3 regions of the Peribacillus sp. P4_D6 genome follow, and region 1 is predicted to be linked to each of the others. Evidence: a T-box and tRNA genes for the amino acid it is inferred to sense, from the RefSeq annotation. Region 1 holds a T-box; the other regions hold tRNA genes.
The links. A T-box is a leader RNA that pairs with one kind of tRNA and senses whether it is charged. The one in region 1 lies ahead of argS (arginine--tRNA ligase), so its partner is inferred to be a tRNA-Arg.
Positions count from the first base shown of each region.

Region 1 (3,280 bases):
TTTGGTTTGGGGCCGATTTATGTTTTCCTTCTTAAAAATAGATTTAACCGTAAAGGTGCTAGAAAGAAGGAAAAAAATAATACGTATTTGACGAATGTATTAATCGTCGTTTTTGCGGCATTGCTTTGCCTGGCAGTAGGCTGGCAGTCGTTCCTTCTGGTACAAGGTTCGATTTTCATGATTTCCGGTTCAATCGGCATTTGGCTGTTTTACGTCCAGCACACATTCGAGGACTCTTATTTTGAAGAAAATGAAGAGTGGGAATATGTATTGGCAGCAGTGGAGGGAAGTTCTTTTTATAAGCTTCCAAAACTGATGCAGTTCCTTACTGGCAATATCGGTTACCATCATGTTCACCATTTAAGTCCAAGGGTGCCTAACTATAAATTGGAAATGGCGCATAATAATACGCAGCCTTTAGAGAACGTTCCGACGATCACTCTTGCGACAAGCTTGCGCTCACTCCGTTTCCGTTTATGGGATGAGGAATCCAAGAATTTCGTCGGTTTCAAGGACATAAAATATTTAACGAAAAAAAGTGTTCCCACTCAAGTGAAATCTGAACTGTAACGTTCATGTATCATTCCAGACTCCCTTAATAATCCTCGGATTTGGGGAGTCTTTGTTTCATATAAGGAACTCGATAAAGGAGAGAACTTAAAAATGATTCGAATTGTCATTGCAGAAAATCAGCAAATGCTATTAGAGGCAATAAGTTCTCTACTCAATCTTGAAGAAGATATAGAAATTGTCGGGCAAGCCAGTAACGGAGAAGAAGCGATGGCTCTTGTACACCAATTACGGCCTGATGTGTGTATCATGGATATGGAGATGCCTGTAATGAGCGGACTTGAGGCAGCGGAAGCATTAAGGTCATTTGAATGCAAAGTGGTCATTTTAACGACATTTCGAAGGACTGGTTATTTTCAACTCGCATTAAAGGCTGATGTAAGTGGTTATTTATTGAAGGATAACCCGGGTGAAGAGTTAGCCTGCTCGATTCGCAGCATAATGGATGGCAAGCGAATATACTCCCCAGAGCTTATTGATGGGCCTTCCAGCCATAATGGCCGGGAAATGGGAGTGTTAGGGTTGTTAGCCGATGGGCCATCCAATATTGAGCCGTCCAATCAAAGCGGCACAATTGGGACAGTACGGAAGTATTTTACGACGATCAAGGATAAAATGAAGTTACCGGCTGGTTAGGATTTGTTTCTTAAATTGTGTTGACACGTTTTTTTAAATTGTGTACGATGGATTAAATTATAATATTGAAAATTCTGTGATGAAGAGAGTAGTTCATTTTGAAATGGAAAGCGAGTTAGGGATGGTGGGAGCCTAATGCAGGTCGGATGAATGAAGCGCACTTTGGAGAAATTTCTTGAAACGTTCAGTAGGGAATATCGGGGAGTCACCTCGTTAACAATGGAAAGTGGCCGCAATTTGTGGCAACTAGAGTGGTACCACGGGAATTCATGCTCTCGTCTCTTATTTAGAGGCGGGGGCTTTTTTGTTTAGGAGGGAAAATGACGATGAATAAACCAATTGCAGAATTGATTTCAACTGCTTTGAACAATGAAATGCCAGCAAGTGAAATAGAAAAATTAATGGAAAAGCCGAAATTGATGGAGTTAGGTGATGTCGCCTTTCCGTGCTTTACTCTTGCGAAAAAATTCAAAAAATCGCCTCAGGTGATTGCGTCGGAAATAGCTCAACAACTAAACAGTACGTTGATTCAAGAAGTGAACGTAGTGGGAGGTTATCTGAATATCTTCGTCAATCAACAGATGGTGACGGAAAACGTGCTGCAAACGATATTAAGGGAAAAGGATCAATATGGTTCGATGCAGCCTGGACAGGGAAATGTCGTGATTGATTATTCCTCCCCGAATATTGCCAAGCCTTTTTCCATGGGGCACTTACGCTCAACGGTCATAGGGAATGCACTGGCCAACATTGCCGAAAAAAACGGCTATAATGCCGTTCGTATCAATCATTTAGGAGATTGGGGCACGCAATTCGGTAAGTTGATTGTTGCGTATAAGCTGTGGGGAGACAAAGAGGCAATCGAAGCTTCTCCGATTCAGGAATTATTGAAAATCTATGTGAAGTTCCATGAAAGAGCAGAAACCGATGAATCGTTGAATGAACAAGCACGCGCAAGCTTCAAGTCGCTTGAAGACGGGGACGAGGAAGCACTGGCATTGTGGAAATGGTTCAGGGATGCGTCTTTAAAAGAGTTCGAGACGATTTATGATTTATTGGGCATCCGTTTTGATTCCTATGCCGGCGAAGCATTTTACAATGATAAAATGGATGCGGTTGTCGGGGAACTAAAAGAAAAAGGCCTGCTTGCCCTTTCAGAAGGTGCCTATGTCGTGCAATTGGAAGATATGCCGCCTTGTTTGATTACGAAAACCGATGGTGCGACACTTTATGCCACACGTGATTTAGCTGCTGCCATGTATCGTAAAAAACAGTATGAGGCAAAGAAAACATTTTATGTGGTCGGAAATGAACAATCCCTGCACTTTAAACAACTCTTTAACGTCATTGAAAAAATGGGGTATGAGTGGTCAAAAGACTTACAGCACGTAGCATTTGGCATGATGCTAAAAGACGGTAAGAAAATGTCGACCCGTAAAGGGAAAGTCGTGCTGCTTGCGGATGTATTGGCAGAGGCGATCGAAACTGCAAAGCGCAATATTGAAGAAAAAAATCAAGCGCTTGAACAGAAAGAACTGGTTGCAAGACAAGTCGGTGTCGGAGCGGTAATCTTTAATGATTTAAAAAATAACCGCATGAACGATATTGATTTTTCATTAGAGCAAATGATGAATTTTGAGGGGGAAACGGGCCCCTATGTACAGTACACATATGCGCGAATTTCCTCCTTGCTTGAAAAAGGTGATTTTAAAGAGCAGGCCATCCAATATGAAGCTTTAGGCGAATATGCGTGGCCAGTCATCCAGCTGCTGGAGCAATACCCGATCATTGTCCAAAAATCATTTGAACAAGCCGATCCATCACAAATCGCGAAATTCAGCTTGCATGTATCTCGTGCATTCAATAAATATTATGCACATTCGAAAATCTTAGTGGAAGATGAATGGAAACAAATGAAGCTCTCATTCGCTTTTTCCGTTGCGATCGTATTGAAGGATGCGCTAAGTTTATTGGGAATTTCAACGCCGAATAAAATGTAATGCATGTCTATAAAAGGAGCCATTTTGTTTCAAAATGGCTCCATAATTTATCAGATATATCCTTGCATGAACGT
Region 1 is NZ_JBFUIQ010000010.1:63,371-66,650, reverse strand. It holds gene desA (Delta(5) desaturase DesA) at 1-570, shown strand, start outside; gene AC1DVB_RS05950 (response regulator) at 664-1,206, shown strand; T-box leader at 1,274-1,492, shown strand; gene argS (arginine--tRNA ligase) at 1,527-3,206, shown strand.

Region 2 (3,280 bases), on a different contig from region 1:
ATCATGCCTGCAGTAAGCAACATTAACAGTATCAGACCAAAAATCTTCTTCATTTTCATTCCCCACAATCTTTTTATTTAATTTCTTCATACCTAACAGAGAAAACCAACACTGGAAGATACCCCCAAAAACAAAAAGCATCTCCCGTTAAACGGAAGATGCTTGCATGGCAACAATATCAATACGGACTCTTTCTTAGGGTCTGCCACACACCTTCCCATCCGCGTAGGTTACAGGTGTACGAATTCTGGCAGGTCTCCTGGCTCATGGTCATCGTCAACGGCACCTTCCCATATCTCATACAGTGGTACACAGCCGTAAGCTCCCATATACAGTGGCGGGACCGCGTTGGCATTTCACCAACTTCCCTTTTAAGTCATTAAGACACCAAATCGTTCATATGTATATAATTTTCACTGCCTTCATTATACACCATGTAAGAATCGATTATTATATGATTTTTCTGAACAAGTGCAAAATGCCCCTTCCACCTTCAATGCTTTGAAGCATTTTCAATCAGCGACGCAAACCCATTGAGCGATAACCCTGGTGAAATCCGAACTCGATGCAGAGCATGCATCCCTTGGTCGCTTGAAGCTCCCCCAGGTTCGGTAGTGACTGCCATCTTGTATCCAGCTTCTTCTGACAGCCTGAGACTCTCTTCGTTATACCGGCCAACCGGATAGGAAAGCACTGTCGTGTTCTGGTCGAGGATATGGTCGAACAGCACCTTCGACTGAACCATTTCCGCTTCTTGCTGCTCTGCCGTCATGCGGTTCAGCTCCAAATGGCTGATGGTATGGCTTTCAATTGAAATCCCATCCCTGCTCATCTCCAACATTTGATTTTCAGTCAGGTGATGACCTTTATCAATGGACTTCCCGATCATGAAGACAGTTGCTTTCATATCATGTTCTTTTAATATCGGGAATGCCTCCGTGTAGTTATCTGTATAGCCATCATCAAAAGTAATCCAGACGCACTTCTCACTTGGCATCCGATTCTCGGTTAAAACGAGGAATGCTTCTTCAGGGGATAATGTATAGTAACCATTCTCCCGAAGCCAAGCCATCTGTGATCGGAATTCCTCCCTTGGAACCCGAAGGCCATTCCCTTCAGAAATACTGTGATACATCAATATCGGAAGCTGGACCGGGGACTCGGCCTTTAACCAGCCTCCCGTATCGATTTGCCCCTCCGAATCCTGCCCGGTCCCATTCTCAGCCGCTTCGGCCACTTCAATGTCATCTTCCGCAATCGGTGCAGCCGTCTTTGTGCCTATCCCCTCTAAAATCCCTTGTGTGCATCCAGGTAAAATCAAAACCCCCAGCAATGCCGCCATCCTTAAAACTCTATATTTTTTCACTATCATTCTCCTGATTTTTTTATAGTATAATAGTACCAGAAAACCAGTGGACAATAAAGTATTCCATTTAATGAAAAAAGAGGAAAAACGAAAGCTTAGCGACACGCTAAACATTTATGAGGATTTTTTTTCATAAGTATGTGCTATTAGCTTGAAAAGTTTGCCTATAAGAAATATAATAAATAAGTCGTCGACTTTAATATATGTCCCAGTAGCTCAGCAGGATAGAGCGACAGCCTCCTAAGCTGTAGGTCGTAGGTTCGATTCCTATCTGGGACGCTAAAGTTTATAAGCCCTGTTATAATGCGGTTTCTCCGTGTTGTAGCAGGGTTTTTTTCTGTTGGTATGACCGTAAAATCCGGAGATTGTATGTAGGATAAAAGCATTTCTGTACGTAGGAAACAGTGATATTCCATATCACTATTATTTTTCTATGTTTGGAGGTGCTTTTTTTCATGAAAAAACACGTTATTAAACAGCGTGGAACAGCGTTAAAGGAACGGAAATTGACCAGTAAGACTACGGAAAGTTTCACGATTGAATACACACTGCATGAAGCCTTAGATATTTTTCTACGTGCAAAAGTTGCTGAAGGTGTCCGACAGCGAACATAAGGCGAATATGTGTGAAGTGAAAAGGATATTTTCGAAAATTCTTGTTGGACTATAGTAAAAGGGGTTTATCAGTGATACAGACTGATAAACCCCTAAATTCATTTTATTGAAAATTAATCACTTCTATTTCTTTATTGTTAAAGAGCGTTTCCACGAACCATTCCATTTAAATCCAATAGGGTGTACTGCAATTATAACACCTAGCACATAAACCCCATCAACAGTTATGTTAGCAGTACCTTTTGTACTGTTCTTTTTACTGAAGGATGCCTTCCCGCCTTTATGTAACCAGTCAACTTCCAAATTAATTCCAGTTAAGTAAGAATCGTAATTAGAAACTGATACAAACTGAGGTTTTTTATTAACCAATTTATATTTGTATTTTATTCGAATATTCTTGTATGAACCTAGTACGATTTTCCCATTTTGAACTGGTGACCACCAGTTCAAAAGTTTTGAGCCACTCTTTGTAGTAGCAAAATGTTTTAACCTGTCCCATCCGGGTATACAAATACTGTAAGACATTCTCACCAAAGGAGATGATAGTGCATGATGAGTACAATCAGAAGCCAATGGAACAAAGAGAATGACGCAGCGGTGTTTAGTCCCGGTGATCAGCGTTAGAGTCAATTGAAGAGTTGGATGATAATCAAGCATGGGAATTACTAGTCTTCTCATCCAAAGGAGGAAGATACGATCATGAGTATTTACAGCCTATGGAATCCAGAGAATGATGAAGCAATTTTCAGTCCGGGTGATCAAAAGCCATTCAGTACGCTCATACGAGTAGATTCGGATAAACACACACACACTGACAAAACACTTGAATATGAATTACATGGCACCGTACTGAATGAAATTTAGTCGAAGCAGGAATATACCGAAAAAGGATGGAGCGATTGCTCCATCCTTTTTCTTTTATTTATCGAATTTCAGTTTCGCCAAGGCATCTGCCAATGCAGTATTGATCGGCTCTTCTTTATTTTGCTTTTTCATATAATTGGATACTTCATTTTTGGATACTTTTTGATTTTTATTTTGACCTCTACGTTTATTGTAAGAAGATAGTTTTTCGTGAAAACCGCATTTACAGGTGAATGTCTGTGCTTCTCCTTGACCGCGCATTTCCATCTTTTTATGACATTGCGGGCATCTGGCATTTGTTACACGTGAAACACTTTTTTTGTGGCCGCAATCACGATCTTGACAGACAAGCATTTTTCCCTTTTTACTATTCACTTCCAGCATCAGCTTGCCGCAATCAGGACATTTCGTTCCTGACACGTTATCATGCTTGAAT
Region 2 is NZ_JBFUIQ010000001.1:313,218-316,497, forward strand. It holds gene AC1DVB_RS01470 (ABC transporter substrate-binding protein) at 1-53, opposite strand, end outside; cobalamin riboswitch at 233-407, opposite strand; gene AC1DVB_RS01475 (polysaccharide deacetylase family protein) at 494-1,342, opposite strand; tRNA gene AC1DVB_RS01480 (tRNA-Arg) at 1,572-1,645, shown strand; gene AC1DVB_RS01485 (hypothetical protein) at 1,822-1,980, shown strand; gene AC1DVB_RS01490 (hypothetical protein) at 2,104-2,637, opposite strand; gene AC1DVB_RS01495 (hypothetical protein) at 2,680-2,844, shown strand; gene AC1DVB_RS01500 (DNA topoisomerase III) at 2,899-3,280, opposite strand, start outside.
Region 2: it has a tRNA-Arg gene. The T-box ahead of argS (arginine--tRNA ligase) is inferred to sense a tRNA for this amino acid. The anticodon was not compared.

Region 3 (3,280 bases), on a different contig from region 1:
AAATTTTAGGCGATGGCTTTGAAATTCTCCATGATATATCCGATACTATTGTTGGGAAGAAATGCTGTAAGCGTTCTTATCTAAGAGGTGCATTTCTTGCAGGGGGTTCGGTAAACAATCCGGAAACGTCTTCCTATCACCTTGAGATTTTCTCACTTTATAAAGAGCACAATGATGCACTTTGTGAGCTAATGAATAAGTTTGGCTTGAAGGCCAAGACACTTGAACGCAAGAAGGGGTACATCATTTATTTGAAAGAAGCCGAAAAGATTGCCGAGTTTTTAAGTATAGTTGGCGCCCATTCAGCTTTATTAAGGTTCGAGGATGTACGGATTGTCCGTGATATGCGTAATTCAGTGAATCGGCTTGTGAATTGTGAAACAGCCAATTTGAACAAAACGATCGGGGCATCATTGCGACAGGTTGAAAATATCCATTATATCGAGGATACGGTAGGACTTAGCATTTTACCGGATAAGCTTCGGGAAATTGCGGAGCTTAGGATAGCGTTTCAGGATATAACCTTAAAGGAACTTGGGGAAATGGTATCCGGGGGAACCATCAGTAAGTCCGGGATTAATCACCGATTGCGAAAGATTGATGAAATAGCTGACAGGCTCCGTGGGGGAGAGGCTATTGCTGCGAAAAAATAAAGCTAACAGGGGAGATCAAGATGGTGGAGAAACAAGTTGAGGTAAAATTGAAAACGGGTTTGCAAGCTCGGCCGGCGGCTCTTTTTGTACAAGAAGCTAACCGCTTTCATTCAGATGTTTTTCTTGAAAAAGAAGGAAAGAAAGTGAATGCAAAAAGTATAATGGGATTAATGAGCCTTGCCATCAGTTCTGGTGTGTCCGTGAAGTTAATCATCGAAGGACGCGATGAAAAAGAAGCATTAGAAGCATTGGAAGAGTTCGTTCAGCAAGAGGGTTAAAAAAGGGGATGCCTAAATGTGCATCCTTTTCTTTTATCATGGAAAAAAAGGCTCCGGAAGTCGCTTATGGCGATGTCCGGAGCCTTTCTTTTGTTGCAGGATTACTTAGAGTTTTTATCATCAAGAACGCTGCGCGTGATGACTTTGTCAATCAAGCCATATTCAAGAGCTCTTTCGGAAGTCATGAAGTTATCACGTTCCGTATCTCTTTGAAGGACTTCGATAGGTTGTCCCGTACGTTCTGCCAAGATTTGGTTCAGTTTATCTTTCAAGTGAAGGATACGGCGGGCAGCAATTTCAATTTCCGTTGCTTGACCTTGAGCTCCTCCAAGTGGTTGGTGAATCATGACTTCACTGTTTGGCAATGCATAACGTTTGCCTTTTTCGCCAGCGGCCAATAGGAAAGCACCCATGGAAGCGGCCATACCGATGCATACTGTCGAAACATTAGGTTTGATATATTGCATAGTATCGTAAATGGCCATACCGGAAGTGATGCTTCCGCCAGGGCTGTTGATGTATAGAGTGATATCCTTTTCAGGATTTTCCGCTTCTAAAAATAGTAATTGAGCAACAATGGAGTTGGAAACATTATCGTCAATTGCACTTCCTAGCATAATGATCCGGTCTTTTAATAAACGGGAGTAAATATCGTAGGCACGCTCCCCACGACTTGTTTGTTCGATAACTGTAGGAATTAAATTCATGTTCATTTCCTCCTTCGATTAAGAGAATCATTTAAATTCTTTATGTATGTATGATACACTTTTTGGTCAATTTAGGTCAAACAAAACAAACCCTATTATGGATAATTTGTTCGACAATTTTCTGGCTAAGGCTCCTTCCTGATAGAATGTTTTATATATTATGCCGCACAGGGATGAATTTCCACATTACCCATAATACCCAAATGATAAAGTTTTAAACCTGATAACCCTTGCAAAGGAGGGAATTCTATCATATAATGAAGTCTGTTGAAAAAATATTTTCTATTACGCCCTCGTAGTGCAACGGATAGAACGCAAGCCTCCGAAGCTTGAAATGCAGGTTCGATTCCTGCCGAGGGCATTACCAATCTTCTGCTTAATAAAGTGGGGGATTTTTTATTGGTCATTTTTAGGAGAGTTAAAATTTTTGCCGAATTTTCTCGTTTTCCGTAATATTCCATCGAATCCTGTAATGTCGGTCCTGTCTTGAAAATATTCGCCCACACTATTGAAAAATGGTGATTTTTCAATAAAAGTAGTTGTTAAATTTGCGTTTCTAACATATAGTATTTAAAACAAATAAACTATTCAGAAAAAAATCGTAAGCGTTTTCATGGGTTTTTGTGTAGAATTTTCTCCTGATAATGTAAAATGGAGTGGGGGAGGGATGAATCGATGAGTATGAATATGAAAGCAGGACTTTTTCAACAGCAAACATTAAAGATGGCAATGACCCAGGAGCTCATGCAAGCTATTACATTGCTGCAATACTCCTCGCAGGAGCTATCGGCTTTTTTAGAAAATAAAATGGTGGAGAACCCATTACTGTCAATAGATCAGCCAACATCTTCTTTATTTCAGCCAACTTTTGACCGCAAAAAAGGTAAACGGACTCTTAAAAATACGTATGATGCCAACTATTGGATTGAACAGATCAGTGAAGATACCGTATCGCTGGAACAACATATCATGTCCCAAGTGAATCACCAGCAGTTTTCCGGTGAGCAGCAAAAGGCAATGCTTCTATTAATTCATAACCTTGATGAAAACGGTTACTTAAGGACTCAGCTGGATGATATATGCATCCCAGGCATATCTCCGGCCGTTTTGGAAGAGTGTCTCTCGATTTTACAGGAACTCGAACCGCATGGCATCGGAGCGAGGAATCTTCAAGAGTGCCTTTTGCTTCAAGTGAAAGCAGAAGGGGAGAGTCTGCTGGCAGAATCGATCATAGAAAACCATTTCCTCGATTTTGCTGAAAAGCGCTGGAAAGACCTAAGTAAGAAAATCGGTGTTACACTGAAGGAGATTCAAGAGGTCTTTGATTATGTCCAGACGTTGAACCCGCGTCCGGCATCACTCTTTTTTCAGGAAAAACCTTCTTATATAGTGCCGGATGTGGTCGTGGAAGTTCGGGATGGCATGCTGCTTGTCGGGAATTATGATGGTAACACACCCAACCTTAATGTGGATAAAGGGTATTTAAACCGAATGAAGAGCCATAAGGATCAGGGAGTTCAGCGGTTTATCCAGGATAAGTGGCAGGAATACCAATGGATCTCCAGGGGTATCCAACAGAGAAAAGAAACGATATTGAAGGTTATTCAGTGCATCGTCGAAAAACAGCCGGCGTGCTTTCATC
Region 3 is NZ_JBFUIQ010000001.1:86,566-89,845, reverse strand. It holds gene whiA (DNA-binding protein WhiA) at 1-653, shown strand, start outside; gene AC1DVB_RS00415 (HPr family phosphocarrier protein) at 674-931, shown strand; gene clpP (ATP-dependent Clp endopeptidase proteolytic subunit ClpP) at 1,033-1,638, opposite strand; tRNA gene AC1DVB_RS00405 (tRNA-Arg) at 1,928-1,999, shown strand; gene rpoN (RNA polymerase factor sigma-54) at 2,314-3,280, shown strand, end outside.
Region 3: it has a tRNA-Arg gene. The T-box ahead of argS (arginine--tRNA ligase) is inferred to sense a tRNA for this amino acid. The anticodon was not compared.